4 regions of the Dehalobacter sp. DCA genome follow, and region 3 is predicted to be linked to each of the others. Evidence: riboswitches for the same ligand, from Rfam matches in the RefSeq annotation. Region 3 holds a riboswitch; each other region holds the start of a gene.
What was found. Region 3 has a riboswitch for cyclic di-GMP ahead of DHBDCA_RS00080 (RNA polymerase sigma factor). Riboswitches for the same ligand answer to the same signal wherever they lie in the genome.
Positions count from the first base shown of each region.

Region 1: another riboswitch for cyclic di-GMP. It lies ahead of DHBDCA_RS08175 (HD-GYP domain-containing protein); the one in region 3 lies ahead of DHBDCA_RS00080 (RNA polymerase sigma factor).
Region 2: another riboswitch for cyclic di-GMP. It lies ahead of DHBDCA_RS06445 (hypothetical protein); the one in region 3 lies ahead of DHBDCA_RS00080 (RNA polymerase sigma factor).
Region 4: another riboswitch for cyclic di-GMP. It lies ahead of DHBDCA_RS07690 (ArsB/NhaD family transporter); the one in region 3 lies ahead of DHBDCA_RS00080 (RNA polymerase sigma factor).

Region 1 covers NC_018866.1:1,701,999-1,706,227, reverse strand. Annotated here, with positions in the region: partial or broken gene DHBDCA_RS08185 (IS3 family transposase) at 1-448, shown strand, start outside; partial or broken gene DHBDCA_RS08180 (CoA-binding protein) at 526-840, shown strand; gene DHBDCA_RS08175 (HD-GYP domain-containing protein) at 901-1,962, opposite strand; cyclic di-GMP riboswitch class I at 2,058-2,143, opposite strand; gene DHBDCA_RS08170 (iron chaperone) at 2,250-2,639, shown strand; gene DHBDCA_RS08165 (DUF3795 domain-containing protein) at 2,696-3,274, shown strand; gene DHBDCA_RS08160 (pentapeptide repeat-containing protein) at 3,339-4,208, shown strand; gene DHBDCA_RS08155 (DNA-deoxyinosine glycosylase) at 4,210-4,229, shown strand, end outside.
Region 2 covers NC_018866.1:1,351,540-1,355,768, forward strand. Annotated here, with positions in the region: gene DHBDCA_RS15565 (recombinase family protein) at 1-127, opposite strand, end outside; gene DHBDCA_RS06435 (sigma-70 family RNA polymerase sigma factor) at 688-1,104, opposite strand; gene DHBDCA_RS06445 (hypothetical protein) at 1,406-1,621, opposite strand; cyclic di-GMP riboswitch class I at 1,694-1,781, opposite strand; gene DHBDCA_RS06450 (helix-turn-helix transcriptional regulator) at 2,014-2,430, shown strand; gene DHBDCA_RS06455 (ImmA/IrrE family metallo-endopeptidase) at 2,474-2,995, shown strand; gene DHBDCA_RS06460 (ABC1 kinase family protein) at 3,276-4,229, opposite strand, start outside.
Region 3 covers NC_018866.1:14,445-18,673, forward strand. Annotated here, with positions in the region: gene DHBDCA_RS00075 (helix-turn-helix domain-containing protein) at 1-217, opposite strand, end outside; gene DHBDCA_RS00080 (RNA polymerase sigma factor) at 806-1,228, opposite strand; cyclic di-GMP riboswitch class I at 1,647-1,734, opposite strand; gene DHBDCA_RS00085 (potassium channel family protein) at 2,591-3,247, opposite strand; gene DHBDCA_RS00090 (TrkH family potassium uptake protein) at 3,259-4,229, opposite strand, start outside.
Region 4 covers NC_018866.1:1,595,275-1,599,503, forward strand. Annotated here, with positions in the region: gene DHBDCA_RS07680 (acetyltransferase) at 1-92, shown strand, start outside; gene DHBDCA_RS07685 (glycosyltransferase family 2 protein) at 89-1,264, shown strand; cyclic di-GMP riboswitch class I at 1,364-1,507, shown strand; gene DHBDCA_RS07690 (ArsB/NhaD family transporter) at 1,636-2,910, shown strand; gene DHBDCA_RS07695 (NADH-dependent [FeFe] hydrogenase, group A6) at 2,907-4,229, opposite strand, start outside.

The DNA of each region.
Region 1 (4,229 bases), 1.4 Mb from region 3:
TTGCTACGGATGAGGGCTGGCTCTATCTGGCAGGGATTCTGGATCTTTACGACCGTTCAATTGTCGGTTGGTCAATGGATAGCCGTATGAAAACGTCACTCGTGATATCGGCTCTAAGGAATGCCATCGGTCGCAAAAAACCTAAAGAAGGTACTCATTTTACATTCAGATCGTGGTGTACAGTATGCCAGTCATAACTACCAGAAACTAATACCAGGAAAAGAACTTTGTTTGCAGCATGAGCCGCAAAGGCAACTGTTATGACAATGCCCCAATGGAATCATTCTGGGGTAAGTTGAAAACAGAATGGCTTAATGACATGCATTTCAAGACCAGAGATGAAGCAAGATCAGCAGTATTTGAGTACATTGAGCTCTTTTACAATCGCAATCGCATTCATTCTTCCAACGATTACATAGCGCCATTAAAGGTGCATGATGCAGCATGATTGCGTAATTCAATGAAAACAATAATTATTTAGGGTTTCTCCGTGTCTACCAAACGTAGGCAAGGTCAGTTTTTGCCGTAAATCCTAATATGGACAGTATTGACGGCGAGATCTGCTATGAAAACCTTCAGTCTTTGCCGCAGAAAGCCGACGGTGCAGTGATCGTCGTCCCTCCGGACCAAACCAATAAGGTCGTTAGGGACGCGGTAGAAGCTGGAATCAAACATATCTGGATTCAGCAGGGGGCTGAATCCAAAGAGGCTATAGACTATTGTACGGAAAATCATATAAACGTCATCCATGACCAATGCGTCCTAATGTTTGCAGAACCATCGTTTCCTCATTCGTTCCACCGGTCCGTACTGAAGGTGTTTGGAAAACTTCCAAAATAGTAGGTTAGCCGGCTCAAAAAACATTTGAGCCGGCAATTTTTTTCAAGAAATGGATCAGCTTCACTCGACAATGGATACAATAAAGGTTGTAAGATCTTCGACAAGGTTATATTCCTTAGCCTGGACATGGGCCAGCCCTTTGTCGGCGATTAATACCCTGATAATCGGGCGCATCGGCAAACTTTTATTTTGGTCAACCACAATCCCAACTTCACCTGTATTGAGCTTAACGGTACAGCCGGTCGGATAGGCCGCAACATGCTTTAAGAACGTTACAACCAACTGCTGGGAGAATAGCTTGTTCGCACATCCCATCACAATTTCACAGGCTTCATGCGGGACGATCCGGGAGTGGCCCGGGCCATCATTGACCAGATTATCATAGAAGTCGGCCAGCCCTACGATTTGAGCCAAGACATGGAGGTGCCGGCCGGACAGCTTCCGGGGATAGCCGTTTCCGTTCAGCCATTCGTGATGCTGCAAAGCAATATGCGCACTCAATAAGTTTAATTCCGATTTGTTCCGAAGTATTTCAAATCCATGTACGGTATGCGTCTTATATAGGTCATTTTCCTTCAGAGTAAAGGCCTCACGTTTGGCGACAAGCTCTTTTGGCAGCTTGACAGTCCCTATATCGTGAAGCAAAGCCCCTACCGCCAGCGCCTCCAGGGTATCTTTATCCAGTCCCAAAGCTTTGCCCAAAATTGTCGCAAGGACACAAACACTGACTGAATGCGCATAAACTTGATTGTCATAGCTCCGCATATCTGTCAGGCTCAGAAATATCTTCTCTTGAAACAGAACGTCTCCGATGATGTTGTTTACCGTCTTTTTTACCTGAAAACCATTGAGGTCTTTACCGATTCGTACCGCTTCCGCTGAATGCTCAATGGAGTTCATTGCCTCCCGCCTGTTTTCCTCGGAAATGACATCTTCGATAACAATATCCTTCGTTTCGTCATCGTCCACATAGACAATACTGATGCCCAGCTCTTTCAGCCGCTCGATATAGGGGGAGGTCAGCGTGACTCCTTTCCCAAGTAATGAACGGCCGTTATGCGAGAAAATGGTTCGTCCCAATACGTCTCCCTTTTGAAGCCGGTTTACACTTACCTGACGCAATTGTAATCTTCCTTTCCGATAAATCAGTGCTAGCTGAAGCAACAAAAAAATCACCAGCAGATTGCATGGCGACATTCAAAACAAACCTGAGCGGATTCGGTGGCCTGGCAGTCATCAGAATTATTCTGGAAGACCCATAGCTTTGCGTCCCTGGCTTTCACCAAGTTTGCCATTGTCGTTGCTCCTGTATCCCTATTCGATTGATATTTCGGTCATAGAACTATTGTAGCACATCGCTTTCAGGTTCTACAGGGGTTATTCGGAAAAATTTAAAGGAGAAACTAAAAATGGGAGCGGATAAAGTGGTTCATGAATCAGTTGATGGGTATATTTTGCAGTTCCCTGATGAGACACAGGAAATATTAAGAGCAATTAGAAATGTGATAAGAGAAGCAGCACCGGACGCAGTGGAAAAGATAAGCTATCAGATGCCTACGTTTGTACTGAACGGTAATCTCGTTCATTTCGCAGCATTCAAAAACCACATTGGATTTTATCCGACACCAAGCGGGATTGAAGCCTTTAAACAGGAACTGGCCGGTTATAAGGGAGCTAAAGGATCGGTACAATTCCCATTAAATAAGCCTATTCCGTATGAGTTAATAAGCAAGATCGTGAAGTACAGAGTCGCGGAGAACGCGCATATCCCAAGAAGAATTCCGTGCTGCGATGTTTAGATACGGCCCTTAATGTTTGGGAAATGCTAAAAAATGTTTATCAGGAGATGCATGCGATGGTTAAATCAATGGTAAGTAAAGAATACAGGCGAAAATGCGCCGACTTTTCATTATGCGGATTGAATTGCTGTCTCTGTCCGCGCTTTCATACGGACGGTTCTTCAAAGTGCCCCGGCTGCGGGGGTCCGGACTTTTTTTTGAAGCATCCTTCCTGTGCCGTAATTACCTGTAATAAAAAGCATCAAAATGTTGAATACTGTTTTGAATGCAGTGTCTATCCATGTGAGAGGTATCAGGCTCCAAGCGAGGCCGATTCCTTTATATCCTATCAAAATGTATTGCAGGATCAGGCCAAGGCTAAAATAGACCTTCAAAATTATCTTGAAGAACTGACGGAAAAACACAAAATTTTAGGCGAACTAATCACGAATTACAACGACGGCAAATCAAAGGGATTTTATTGTCTGGCGGTCAACCTGCTGCCGCTTTCCGTCCTGAATAATATGATGGATAAGATCCATCATATGGATCGGATCAACTGCAACGGCAGTGCTGAAGAAGCCGTCCGCTTGCTAAAAGTGGAAGCCGATCGTCTGAATATTCAACTGGTTCTTAGAAAGGCCAAAAAAGATTAGACAAACTATTCAAGCATTATTTCTGGGGATAAATCAAATGTTCTTTGTTTTGGAGGATCAAACATTGTCTGGAATTCGTGAACCAATAGACATTTTTGCTGAGCAGAGACGCAGTCTGAGAGCTGACTGTGAGAACTGCTTCGGATTGTGCTGCACCGCGCTGTATTTTTCAGCTTCGGAAGGCTTTCCAAACGATAAAGAGGCCGGTCAACCCTGTCGGAAGCTGCAGGAAAATTTTCGCTGCAGTATATATCAAGATCTTCAGGGACTGGGCCTGAAAGGCTGCATGGCATTTGACTGTTTTGGCGCAGGGCCAAAGGTATCCAAGCTCAGTTACGGCGGCAGAGACTGGCGGCGATCACCGGAATTCCAGGAGCAAATGTTTGAAGTTTTCCTTGTCATTCGGCAGCTTCAGGAGATACTCTGGTATTTGACAGAAGCAGAGACATTACAGCCCGCTCATTCAGTTCATGAGGCGCTTCGTACCCTGCGGGAAGAGACGGAACGGCTGACACTGCTCAGCCCGGGTGAGCTTCTGAAAATGGATGTACCCTTATATCGTACCGAAGTAAATACCCTGCTGCTTCAAACAAGTGAACTGGTCCGTGTTTCTGTTTGTCAGGAGCGGAATATTCAGGCCGGGATTTTGAAGACCTTTAAGCGCAGGAATAGTCTGATTGCTGCAGATCTCCGGGAAACGGACCTCAGAGGGGCTAACCTTAGAGGAGCCTGTCTGATTGCCGCAGATCTCAGCGGGAGCGATCTGGGCGGAGCTGATTTGATCGGGGCGGATTTGCGCGATGCCGACCTTAGTGGTACTGATTTAAGCCATAGTATTTTTCTGACCCAGCCCCAGCTAAATACGGCGAAGGGAGACAAGCGTACCAAGCTGCCGCCATTACTCTTTTATCCAAGACAATGGAGTTTGGACTGATATGGAAATGGAAATCATCTA
Region 2 (4,229 bases), 1.3 Mb from region 3:
TAATAAAGCTTGCAATGCCGGACGGGGATTTCTCAAAATAGAATTCCTGACACTCTCCGTCAAGCCCGTACACATATCCGATAATTAGCTCCTTCTTTAGCAATTCAGCTAACACTTTCTTTTCCATTACGTTTTCCTCCCTGATATTTTGAATTTAATCTCAGAAGGATACGGCAGGACGAAAAAAAGACCGCCCTGCCGCATAGTTTCCGAGATCAAAAATAATCTGCTTGTTCTTCATTGCGAATTGCCGCTTCTATTCGACACTACTTCCCGAAGCGAAAAAACCTTACGGCTCTTAGGGCGGCAGCATAAATGGTTTGCCGGTTAAGCAAACGCCATAGGAATTTAACCTCTCCCAGGATCTCTGCGAGCCGCCCCCATTGCTTGAGTCTGTGGCTGGGCGGAAGTAGCATTATCACTGTCCATTTCATTGCGAAACAGTCCACCACGGACTGTTTTATGACCGGGCGTTCCCGCTCGTCACCTTCGATGCCATCGGTTCGACGGATGAAATCCATCCGCAGGCAGTCTTGGCGCGCCCGTCAACGTCGCTGCCGCTTTTCACACGGCTGGACAGCTCATGTATCTATGCTGCCGGATATAATATTTTCAAAGAACAACAGGAGATAAACAATTCCCCTCACTTCTTTAGGGAAAAAAGTGAGGGGTTGGACCAAAAAACTTTTATTTTTCTAAAAGTTTTTTGAGCTGACTCAATATTCGTTTTTTGCGATTGTGTATGGTCATGCGAGGAATACCAGTTTCTGCAGACAATTGATGCTCACTTTTTTTGAGGTAATAAAGCGCTATAATCAGCTGACGTTCATTTTCATTTAACTGCAGCAGACATTGTTTAAGCCTTTTAACCATATCGCGCTGAACAATTACATCCTCCATGGAATCCTCTGCAGTAGAAATTATGTACTCCACGGAGATGCCTTTCTCATTGCATCCTTCAAGCGAGATATTGTTATCCTCCGCCAGCTTGTCCATGTATTTCTCTCTGTCCCGGCAGTGGTAATATGCTTTGTAGACCTCCTTGGCCACTGTGACACGCGTCCCTCTGACCAGCAGGGTATATTTTTTATCATGGCTATTCATAAGCTTGTCCTCCATTTCGTGAATCTGAAAATCCGGAAATGAAGAACAAGCGGAGGAGATCGGCAGCGAACCGCTGTTTTGTTATTGCATAAAATAAAAGCCACTGGTTTTGCTCCTTTCTGGGGAGCCAAACGAGCAGCTTCTTCTGAATGCAGAACCGGCCGGGCCTGACGCATAGCAATAGTGCTACTCGTCAGGCCCGGCCGGCACCTTTATAATCACTCCGCTTTACAAGGGGAGGATAGCGTCAAGCGCTGGAATCGAATATCATAAGTTCATTTATTTGATTGTGCAGTCTGCCTTATAGCTTGAGGTCTGAGAACTTCTTACTCTTATAGACCTCGTTATTGTCCAGCAAAATTGAAACCTGAGACTTGCATAGATGACACTTTACGTTTACAACATCACTTTCAGCCTCACTCGTTTCAGCTAACAGGGCCAGTGCCTCAGCATTTCCGCTGTAATCAGCAATTCGGCGTCCGCAATTCGGACATTTGAGCATTATCTTTTTCACCATCTCGTACCCTCCTGCATTATTTTCTCTATCAATACAAACGCCTGCTCTTAAAAAGGGCAGGCATTCGCAAAGATCGGCAGCCAGGCTGTCATAGCGCGGCAAACGCTTTAGACCCTCGGCTTTGCGTCCCTGCCTTTAGACAGGTTTGCCCTTAACTTTATTTACATTTAGCTGTCAGAGTAATTAAAGCCGTCATGCGCTTTGCAGACGGTAATTTTCCGGCAATCCGTTGGTTCAATCGTTTTCACAGAAGAAATAACTCTTGACACTATGTGCAACATGAATTATTATAAATGTGCATGTTATCTGCATATTTGAATTATATGCAATTTACTTTCACTTGTCAATATACAATATGAAACTTACCTGCTTATTATAGGAGGGCGGTCTACATGAAATTCGGAGAAAAAATAAAAAATGCCCGCGTCGCAAAAGACATGACGCAGGCGGAACTGGCGCAGGCGGTCGGAGTATCTCTGCGAACAATGGTCAGCTATGAAAACGGAGATTGCTATCCCAAGAAACGCGAGGTATACGGGAAGCTTGCTGCAGTTTTAGGTGTTGAGATGAATTATCTTCTAACCGAGAATGAGGAGTTTATAAATGCTGCCGGAGAAAAATACGGCTACCGTGGAAAGAAGCACGCTCAGCAGCTCATCACAGAGGTCAGCGGCCTTTTTGCCGGAGGCGACATGGATGACGAGGATTTGGATGCCGTTATGAGGGCAATCACCGACGCTTATTGGATAGCCAAGGAGAAAAACAAAAAGTACACGCCGAAAAAGTACCGCAATGCAGACAAGGAGTAGTCCGTTTTTTTGGACTGCTGCTGTGATAGAATTAGCATAGGGGGTGAATTCATTGAACAAGGCGCATATTTATAAATCAGCTGAAAAATATATCAAGCGCTTCGGAACGCGTGATCCTTTTGCCATAGCAGACGAGCTGGGCATTGAGGTTCTGTTCCGCAATGACTTCACTAAACTGAAAGGGCTTTACCGCGTGATTCAGCGCAACCGCTTCATCTTTTTGAATGGTAACTTGCCGGAACAGGTGCAGACTTTGGTATGCGCCCATGAGCTCGGCCATGACGCACATCATCGGAATCTTGCCGATGACAGTCCTTTCCGTGAATACGTTCTTTATTCCATGAATACGCGTCCAGAGTACGAAGCCAATTTATTTGCAGCTTCACTGCTTCTTCCCGATGATGAGGTTCATAAGTATGCCTGTGAAGGTTATGACGTTGTCCAGATTGCAGCCATGATGAACACAGATATTAACCTCATGCTGATAAAGATGGGAGACATGAATTCAAGAGGCTACTCGTTTAATACAGCTTATACACCACGCTCAGATTTCTTGATCAGATAACCGTTCTTTCTGAGGAAGGATACAGACATGGCTGACACTAAAGTCTATGTGCCTGCGTGGTCGCCTATGACAAGGACGGTTTATTATTGTTGAACGATGATAAAAAAATGATAACGCGAAAGCCCTTCTCAATGTATCACTGTAAGAGGGGCTTTTGAATGACTGATGCTTTTAAGCATATATCTTAACGATGGTAACCTAGGGTTTTCTACCAAGGACTATTTAACCTTACCCTGATTATCTTTTATACACTAAGTAAGTATGAATTTTATGCTGTTATCTAAAACCTTCCGGACCTTAGAATAGAAACTAGTAGCCAAACGAACATTAAAGATGCTAGCATAAATCCTAAATCTACCACCGAAAAATGCCAAATAAACAGTCGTTCCCCTAAAGCCGACGCGATAATTATACCCATCATTAAAATACTGAAAGACAACATTACTATGCTAAAAGATAATTGATTACTGATTCGATCTAATTTTTTTAAAATCAAACTGATTTCCGGAACCCTAACTTCAACCCTCATATTACCGTCTTTTAAATCATGTGATATTTCCTTAATAAGCTTCGGTAAGTCCAAAAGAATATCTACATATTCGTTGAGTTTTTCAAAAGCTGTTTTGGTAATTGAACTAATCCGGTAACGCTCTTTTAACAACTTATATCCGAAAGGCCGAGCAATATCCATTACGCTTAATTCAGGTGCAAGTTTCTCTACGCTGCCTTCAAGCGTGAGAAGCGATTTTCCCAAAAGAGTCAAATCCGATGGTATTCTAATTCGATGATTAAAAGCAACAGTAAATAGTTCGTTAACCGCCTGACCCAGGCTAACTTGACTTAAGGCAATGTCCAGATATTTGTCTTTTAAAGCATCGACATCACTGTGCAAGCGAGAGATGTTTATATCACTGGGGGCAATCCCCATATTTAAGATTACTCGAATTATCTCATCTGTATTTTTTCGGACCATGCCAATAACTAACGATGCAAAATGATATTTCATTTGAGGTGTCAGCCGTCCAACCATTCCAAAATCTAAAAAAGTAATGACCTGATCTGTTAAAACAAGAATATTACCTGGATGAGGATCACCATGAAAAAAGCCATCAATTAGAATTTGTTGAAGAATTGCTTCGACAATCTGTTTTGCAATTTCGGAAGTGTCATATTCTAATTCGATTAATCGTTCGGTTCGGCTTAACTTCGTACCTTGAATATATTCCATGGTCAG
Region 3 (4,229 bases):
TTGGACCTATTCTCAAATAACTCAACAAAAAAGGCTTGGGGATTTTATAGGCCCGCCCAACCTTTAGGCATTCAATTCTATTTTCCTGTATCAAACCGTAACCCGTTTTAAGGCTGATGCCAAGAATTTTACACATTTGCTTTATATCAAGCACATCGGGGTATCCTTTTAGCATGATTCGGTAGGCTTTTTCTTGCGTTAATTTTTCATTAGCCATAATTAAGCCTCCTCTTGCTTTTATCAGGTCTAAACTTCATAAAAAAATTTTTATATGAAACAATCGTCATTATTTTGATTAGCGCAGCGGGAGAATGCGCCTTCGTTCAGACACGTAGCGCATATCATAAACAGGCGCACCCCTATACTGCACTTCTGTTTTGGTTTATAAGACTATGGTTTTATTCGGCGGACAGCGGTTGACCGTCCTCATAGGAATTTCACCTCTCCCAGGTTCTCTGCAAGCCGCCCCCATTGCGTGATCCTGCTATAGCAGGGCTGTAGCTGGACGGAAGTATCATTATCCCTCTGTATGTGTCATCGCCTTAAATGCTGCCAGCATTTATTTATAGCATGGATATTAATCGCTCGTACCTGACCTAATTCAATCGCAACATCATTTATGCTTCACTAAATCTGATTGTTGAAGGATTGGTGGTTATGGCGTATCTGCTATTTGGCTTTCCTTTTCAGGGCATACAGGGAAAGTACCGAATAAAAACAATTATTTACTTGTCAAAGATCAGTAAGGGGGGAAGAATTTGTCCCTCTAATAACCACTTCATTTTTTAGGCAAAATCGCAGGGCGTTACAGAAAGTTTTTTAAAAACTTTTCGATATTTTTTAGTCCGCGTTCGATGGATTCCCTAACTGCGCTTTCACTAATGCCATCTGCTTTAGCAATGGCGGTTTTGCTTATACCCAAAAAGAAATGAGCATAAACACGTTTTGCTTGCTTTTCCGGCAAACTGTTGATGGCAGTATATAACTCATGATTGGTGACTTTCCTCTCATAAATCTCTTGAGGAGACAAGGAAATGAAAACAATTTCCTGCTCAATACCGTCACCACGGTCGAGAGAGTAATAGGCTTTGTGTCTGTATGTGCGTAATTTGTAAGCATTCTCGCTCAGCTTGAAGCACTTCAGAGAAGAAGCGATTTCATCCGCAACTTCAACAAAAAAGTCAAATTGATAAAATGGGTAATAATCTCGCAAATTAATCCTTTTCATTTTCAGACCTCCGTTTTGATTTTTTCGTAAAAACCAAAACAGAAGGCGGGGAACGGCACCTAACGGATTTAAATAATTTTCTTGAGAAAAAAGAAAATATATAATAATGGCGATTGTAAGCCTTAAGCTGATAAGCAACATGTTTTTGCCAAATAAAAAAGCACGCAGTTTGCTTAAGGCAAATCGCGGGCTTATCCACCGTGACGTTTGTCAAGTAAGATTTATAAAGAACATTATGAAATTCTTCTTTATTTACACCTCAGGAGGGTAATTTTTAACATGCTTCGCAATTAGCAGCACTCCCTTTGCTTGGGGCAAAGAGCAAAGCCATGAAAAAACAACCCTAATCTCAGGGGGTAATGCGACTATACGCAAATAAAAAAACTGCCTCGAAAGGGCAGGATATACCGTAAAACTGTTCGGCAACCAGGCTGTCATAGTGCATTGGCACGTTAGACCCTATGGCTTTGCGTCGCTGTCTTTAGACAACTTTGCCCTTATCTTTTTTATTTAGTTGATGCGTTAAGTTAAAGGAATAAAATACTGTCTTAATTGACATAGAATAATAAATACGCATATTGAGTTCGTATTTGTCATGTTATGTTAAATTATATGATAAACTCTTTTTGCATAAATCTATGTCAAATTGTGTTGTCGAAATAAGCGGATATTGTATAATTGAGTTGTATTTTGAGTTGATCATGGTAAAGGGCAGATACTCCCTGGATGGTCAGTATTCCAGTTCTATTGAAGTTCCCTTTTACTCTCTTAAAACAAAAGTAATGCTTATTGATGAAAATACCCATATATTTCATAATTCGAAACATTATTTACTGGTTCAGTGTCTTTGAAAAATAAGGGTGAACCTATAACCGTGAAATGCATTTTTTATAACTTCCTTTTTCGTTTAAATGAAGCTTCGTCGATCAAGTACACTTAGAAGCTTTAGAATTGATTCATCTGAAGAAAGGTATGATTTGGTTCAAACAAGGAGGGTTTTATCGTTAAGATAAATACACTCAACTAAATGAGCATATAAAGTGTGCGAAACACTAAACCACCCGCTATTTGATTTGACGGGTGGTTTAGTGGTAGTTTAGTGTTTCGCTCCAGAATCACTGCATCTCGTGGTCTAAGTGCCTTATTTGTCCTTAGGACCACAATACGTCATCAGAATTATACTCTCCACGTGTGTTTTGGCATTAAAGAGATACTAATACGCGGAATTACTGCTTTTGAAAAGGGGGCCGCTTTAGGGGGGGAGTGCGAAACTCGTAAATCTTTTCTCAAAACAATTATAAAATACTATCTTAGATTAGGTAGGTTATTTTGCATCCAGCTGTCATAACTTTATTTAACTCATCATTTTGGCAAATTACTAATTGCTTGGTTTGAGCCGATAACGACTAAAATATCGCCTTGTTTAATAAGCGCCTCCGCGCCAGGTGCCGCGATTATTTCTTCTACACTTTTAATGGCTATCACACTTACCTGATATGTTGCCCGCAAATTCAATTTTCCTATGGTCTTATCTACAAATTCCCGGGGAGCATATACTTCTATGATGCTATAATCGGGAGATAACTCAATATATTCTAATAAATCATTGGTGGAAGTGAGATTATGTGCCACCCGTATCCCCATATCGCGTTCCGGATAGATAACCCTGTCCACTCCTATTTTTTCTAAAACCCTGCCATGAAGAGCGTCTTTCGCTTTGGCGACAACTCTCTGTACCCCAAGTTCTTTGAGCAATACAGATACTAAAATATTTGATTGAATATCATCACCAATCCCGACAATGGCGACATCAAAATTGCGAATACCTAACCTTTTTAAAGCCTCTTCGTCTCTGGCATCCAATTGAACCGCCTGGGTTACTTGATTAGCGATATCCTGTATTTCTTTTTCCGAATTATCGATGACTAATACTTCATAACCAAGCTTATACAAGGAAGTAGCCACACTTTTCCCAAAACGTCCGATCCCAATCACCACAAACTGTTTATCCTTTTTCATTTCTCTTGCTCCTATCCAATCATTATTTTTGATTCGGGATATTTTGCTTGATTACCTGGATTGTTACCTTTACCGATGGAAAAAGCGATTGTCAATAAACCAACTCTTCCAACAAACATTGTAAGAATAATTAAGATTTTCCCAAAAAGGGTAAGATCGGAAGTTATTCCCAAGGATAGACCGACCGTCCCGAAAGCAGATACAGTTTCAAACAATAAAGTTATCAAGTCCGCCTCTTCCGTAATCGACAACAACCCAGTAACTAAAATAATCCATATAATAGCCAAGGTCATAATCGCCACTGCCTTCTGGATAACTTCTTTGGGAATAGATCTTCCATGAATGGTTACTTGACTTTTATTTCTGAATATGCTGAAAATCGATAACATGATCGCTACAAAAGTTGTTGTTTTTATCCCTCCCCCGGTCGACCCAGGCGAAGCTCCTATAAACATAAATACTATCATAAGTAGTATCGTTGTATCTTGAAGCGCGGAAATATCTATAGTATTGAATCCGGCAGTACGGGGAGTAACCGATTGAAACAAAGAAGAAAGAATTTTTCCTTGGTACCCAAGATTGCCAAGCGTGTCAGGATTATTAAACTCCAGGAGGAAAAAGAGTATAGCCCCGATTGCAATCAATAACCCCGTCGTCCGGATTACAATCCAGGAATGCAGGCTCATCTTCCTTCCACGTTGGAAATAGACATCTGAAATTACCGAAAACCCAATACCACCTAAGACAATCAAGACCATTACGGTAAGATTTATAACAATATCACGTTGAAACCTCATCAAACTATTTCCAAACAGGTCAAACCCTGCGTTGTTAAAAGCTGACACAGTATGAAATAAAGCGTAATAAAAAGCTTTGCCAACGTTAAAATCGAACGACCACCTTATCGTAAGGATAATGATACCTATAGCTTCGATAAGAAACGCCGCCAGGAAAATATATTTTGCCAGCCTTACAATCCCTT
Region 4 (4,229 bases), 1.5 Mb from region 3:
AATACTGCACGGCCGTCGGCGTCCCTGCCCGACCGATTAAACATTTTAAAAATTTGGTTGAGACCCATTCCCCTAAAGGACTGATGATATGAAGGAACTTTCTTCTATTTTGATCAAAACTGCGATACAGCTTGTTCTTGAAGCCATTAATCAGGCCCAGGCCTCTGCCCTGCCAAAGCGCGTCAGCCCCTTCCCTGTTCAGGTAGCCGCTGACACCCCTGCTGCGGAAATTTCTCTACAAGCGGTTCCAAAAAACATTGACTGGGAAGAATTAGACGACGACGCCATCCTTCAACAGATTCTATATCCTGGGATCCTGGAAGAAATCATCGAACCTTCTGTACAGAACCCGACAGACAGCACCTCCCCTCCTCCTTTTATCAGCTATGTTACCTTCAACCGTCTCGGGCTTACCATGCAGAACCTAAACAAGATTTTGGATTCAGACGAAGATTTTGAAATGCATATCATCGACTGCAACTCCAAAGATGATACCTGGAATTATATCAAAAGCCTTCAGGACAAAAGAATTAAATCCAAAACACGCTTTAAGGTTAACCGGGGGCCGATCTATGTCCTGAACTACAACCTCAGAAAAAGAAAACCCAACCAGTATTTCTTCACGATTGACAGCGATGTCTATATCAAGACCAAAAACTGGCTGACCAGGTATATGGAAATATTTGAAGCTTTTCCGGAAGTCGGTCTCTTAGGAACCATGCGAGATAACCCTTATCCGAGATTTCTCCCTCCCGTCATTCCTCAGGTCAATAATGATCTGTCCTATCTTCAGCTGAGAAATGCCGGCATTGATGTAATCATGGATTTTATTCCGGGATGTCTTCAGGGGTTACGGCCCGAGCTCATTGACCGGATCGGTTATTGGAATGAGGAATGCGGGTATGGCGATGCTGAATTATCACCAAGGATTGTGCATTATACACCTTTCAAAGTCGGCTTTGTCACGACCGTGGAAATTGATATGACCCAGTTCATCGGCTGTGACAAGTGTCAGGCCCAAAACCTCTGCACGCTGAACAGAAGCATAAAAACCTGCTTTATGCTGGCCAAGCAGGCCAACAGTAACGAAAGCTTTGCCAAAAAGGCCAAATGGAAATACCTCGAAGTATTTCAAGAGCTAGCCGATGGAAAAAGAACAGCCTATTGCGCCTCACTTTTGGACCCTGCATCCCGGGAAGGGAATTTGTACCATGATGCCTGGGCACTCGAGAATTTTGAATATTATTTGAGAAGATCGAACTGATCTTTACAAAACATGAACGAAGATGCTATACTTCTTTTCTAGACACAATCCGGTTGATCAGGATTTTTCAGATTTCAATTAAAATATAATATGGTTCTTAATGTGTTGGGGCAAACTTCACGAAAGTGAAGGACGCTAAAGTCATGGGTCTAAATCAGGGAATTTGAAAATGCATGCAATACAAAATGAATGGAATCCAAATGCATTTCCAGGATATTCTGACAGGATTGCCAGACTACAAGGATTTTGAACTTCTCAGGGGAGAGCAGTTCCTTTTATGGATCTGCTCTTTTTTATTTCAACTATTTTGTATATTCTAACCGGTTAGGCCAATAAAAATTGACCACACTAATGATGGAGGTGTACGATTCATGACCTTGATTCTGACCCTTGTTATTTTTGTAGCTACGTATGCACTGATCGTAACGGAGAAAATCCCGCGGGCTGTCGCCGCGGCCCTCGGTGCCTGTCTCCTGATTCTTTTAGGTATATTCCCGCAGGAGACTGCTGTGGAACACATCGACTGGAATACGCTGGGCTTACTTATCGGCATGATGATCATTGTCGATCTGACCAGACGTTCCGGTGTCTTCAGCTTTCTGGCTATTTGGGTCGCTAAGAAAGTCAAAGGCAATCCAATCAGACTGCTGATCTCTTTGGCTATACTGACTGCCATTTTATCGGCTTTTCTGGATAACGTGACGACTGTTTTGCTGGTCGTTCCGGTTTCCATTGTGATTGCTGAAACCTTGAAATTAAACCCAATACCTTTTCTGATTACCCAGATTCTAGCCAGCAACATCGGGGGAACCGCGACCCTGATCGGTGATCCTCCGAATATCATGATTGCCGGACCGGCAGAGCTTACTTTTATGGATTTCATGGTGAACCTGGCACCTGTGACGATTGTGATCTTGGCTGTTACCCTATTGGGCTTTTATTTTCTTTATCGCCAAAAGCTAAAGACCGATAAGGAATCCATCGCCCTGCTGCTGTCGCAAAATGAATACGACTATATTAAAGACTGGGCCCAGCTCAAAAGAAGCCTGGCCGTGCTCGCTCTGACCATTGTCGGTTTTATGCTGCACGCCGTCATCCATGTTGAGACCGCTACGATTGCGCTGGCCGGAGGCATGCTGCTCATGGTGCTGAGCCGTGAGGAACCGGAAGAGGTATTTCTGGCGATTGAATGGCCGACGATCTTCTTCTTTACCGGATTATTCGTTTTAGTCGGAGGATTGGTCGAAGTCGGCGTCCTGGACAAGGTTGCTGAATGGAGCCTTGGGCTTACCGGCGGTGTGCCGGTCGTCATGGCGATGCTGATTGTCTGGCTTTCCGCTATTTTTTCAGCTTTCGTCGATAATATTCCGTTCGTGGCCACCATGATTCCGTTGATTCAAAAAATCGGGGTCCTCGGCGGGCTGACCCCAGAACAGCTCCAGCCGCTCTGGTGGTCTCTGGCTCTGGGCGCCTGCCTGGGCGGAAACGGCACCATTGTCGGTGCCTCGGCCAACGTCATTGTCTCAGGGATTGCCGAAAAAAACGGCTATACGATCAGCTACAAAAAATACTTCCTGATCGCATTTCCGTTCATGCTTCTATCCATTGTGATCGCCTCGGCGTATATTTTGCTGCGGTACTATTAGATTCTTTCTCTCTCTTCAAAATGAGTATGAAGCAATCTATGGGCAGTGTCACTGAAAGGCTGGCCCAGATATTCCTGATAAAGTTTCTGGATTTCTGAATTCTCATGAGATTTTCTGATCTTTTTATTTTTATCTTCCTGATAGATCGCTTCCTGACGCTTGCGGACAATTTCAAAATTGCCGTGATGGTAGGGCTGCCCACCTCCGGCAACACAGCCTCCGGGACAAGCCATAATTTCAATGGCTTCATATTGATTCTTACCGTCCCTGATTTCCTCGAGCAGGGTCCGGGCGTTTCCGAGCCCGCTGGCAATGCCAATCCGTAGCATCTTGTCGCCGATTTGAACTGTGGCCTTTCGCAAACCTCCATCTCCCCGGAGCTGCTCGAACTCAACTTTCTGTAATTCTTCACCGGTCAGCCACTCATAAGCTGTCCGGAGCGCAGCTTCGATAACCCCGCCGCTGGTTCCGAAGATCACTGAGGCTCCTGTGGTTTCACCCAATGATTTGTCATATTCACTCGAAGGCAGATTGCTAAAATCCAGACCGGCTTCCTTGATCATTAGGCCAAGTTCCCGGGTCGTGACGACAATATCGACGTTATTATGCTCATCCTTAGTTAGTTCCGGACGCTTGGCTTCGGCTTTCTTGGCAATACAGGGCATGACGGAGACCACTACAATATTGTCCGGGTCAATGCCATTCTTCTCGGCATAATAAGTTTTAACGATTGTACCGAACATAATATGCGGTGACTTGCAGGTGGAAGGCACTTCCAACAATTCAGGGAACTGATGCTCAATAAATTTGACCCAGGCCGGACAGCAGCTCGTAAGTATCGGAAGTGTTTTATTGTTCTGCAGACGGTAGATCAGTTCTGAGGCTTCTTCCATAATTGTCAAGTCCGCTCCAAAATCCGTATCGAAAACTGCGTTAAATCCGATACGCTTTAAGGCGGTTACAAGCTGGCCGGTTGCAATCGTCCCCGGTTCCATATCAAATATTTCTCCGATGGCTACGCGGATAGCCGGAGCAGTTTGGACAATCACATATTTATCCGGATTATTTAAAGCTTCCCATACTTTATCGGTATGATTAATTTCCGTAAGCGCTGCTGTAGGGCATACCTGAACACATTGCCCGCAGTAAGTACAAGAAGACTCTACCATCGGAATATTAAAGGCAGGGCCAACAAAGGCTTCAAATCCGCGGCCGATCCCTGACAGGATACCGCAGGTTTGGACCTTATTGCACATCGTTTCACAACGCCGGCAGTAAATGCACTTGTTGGCGTCTTTGACGATCGCCTCACTGGATAC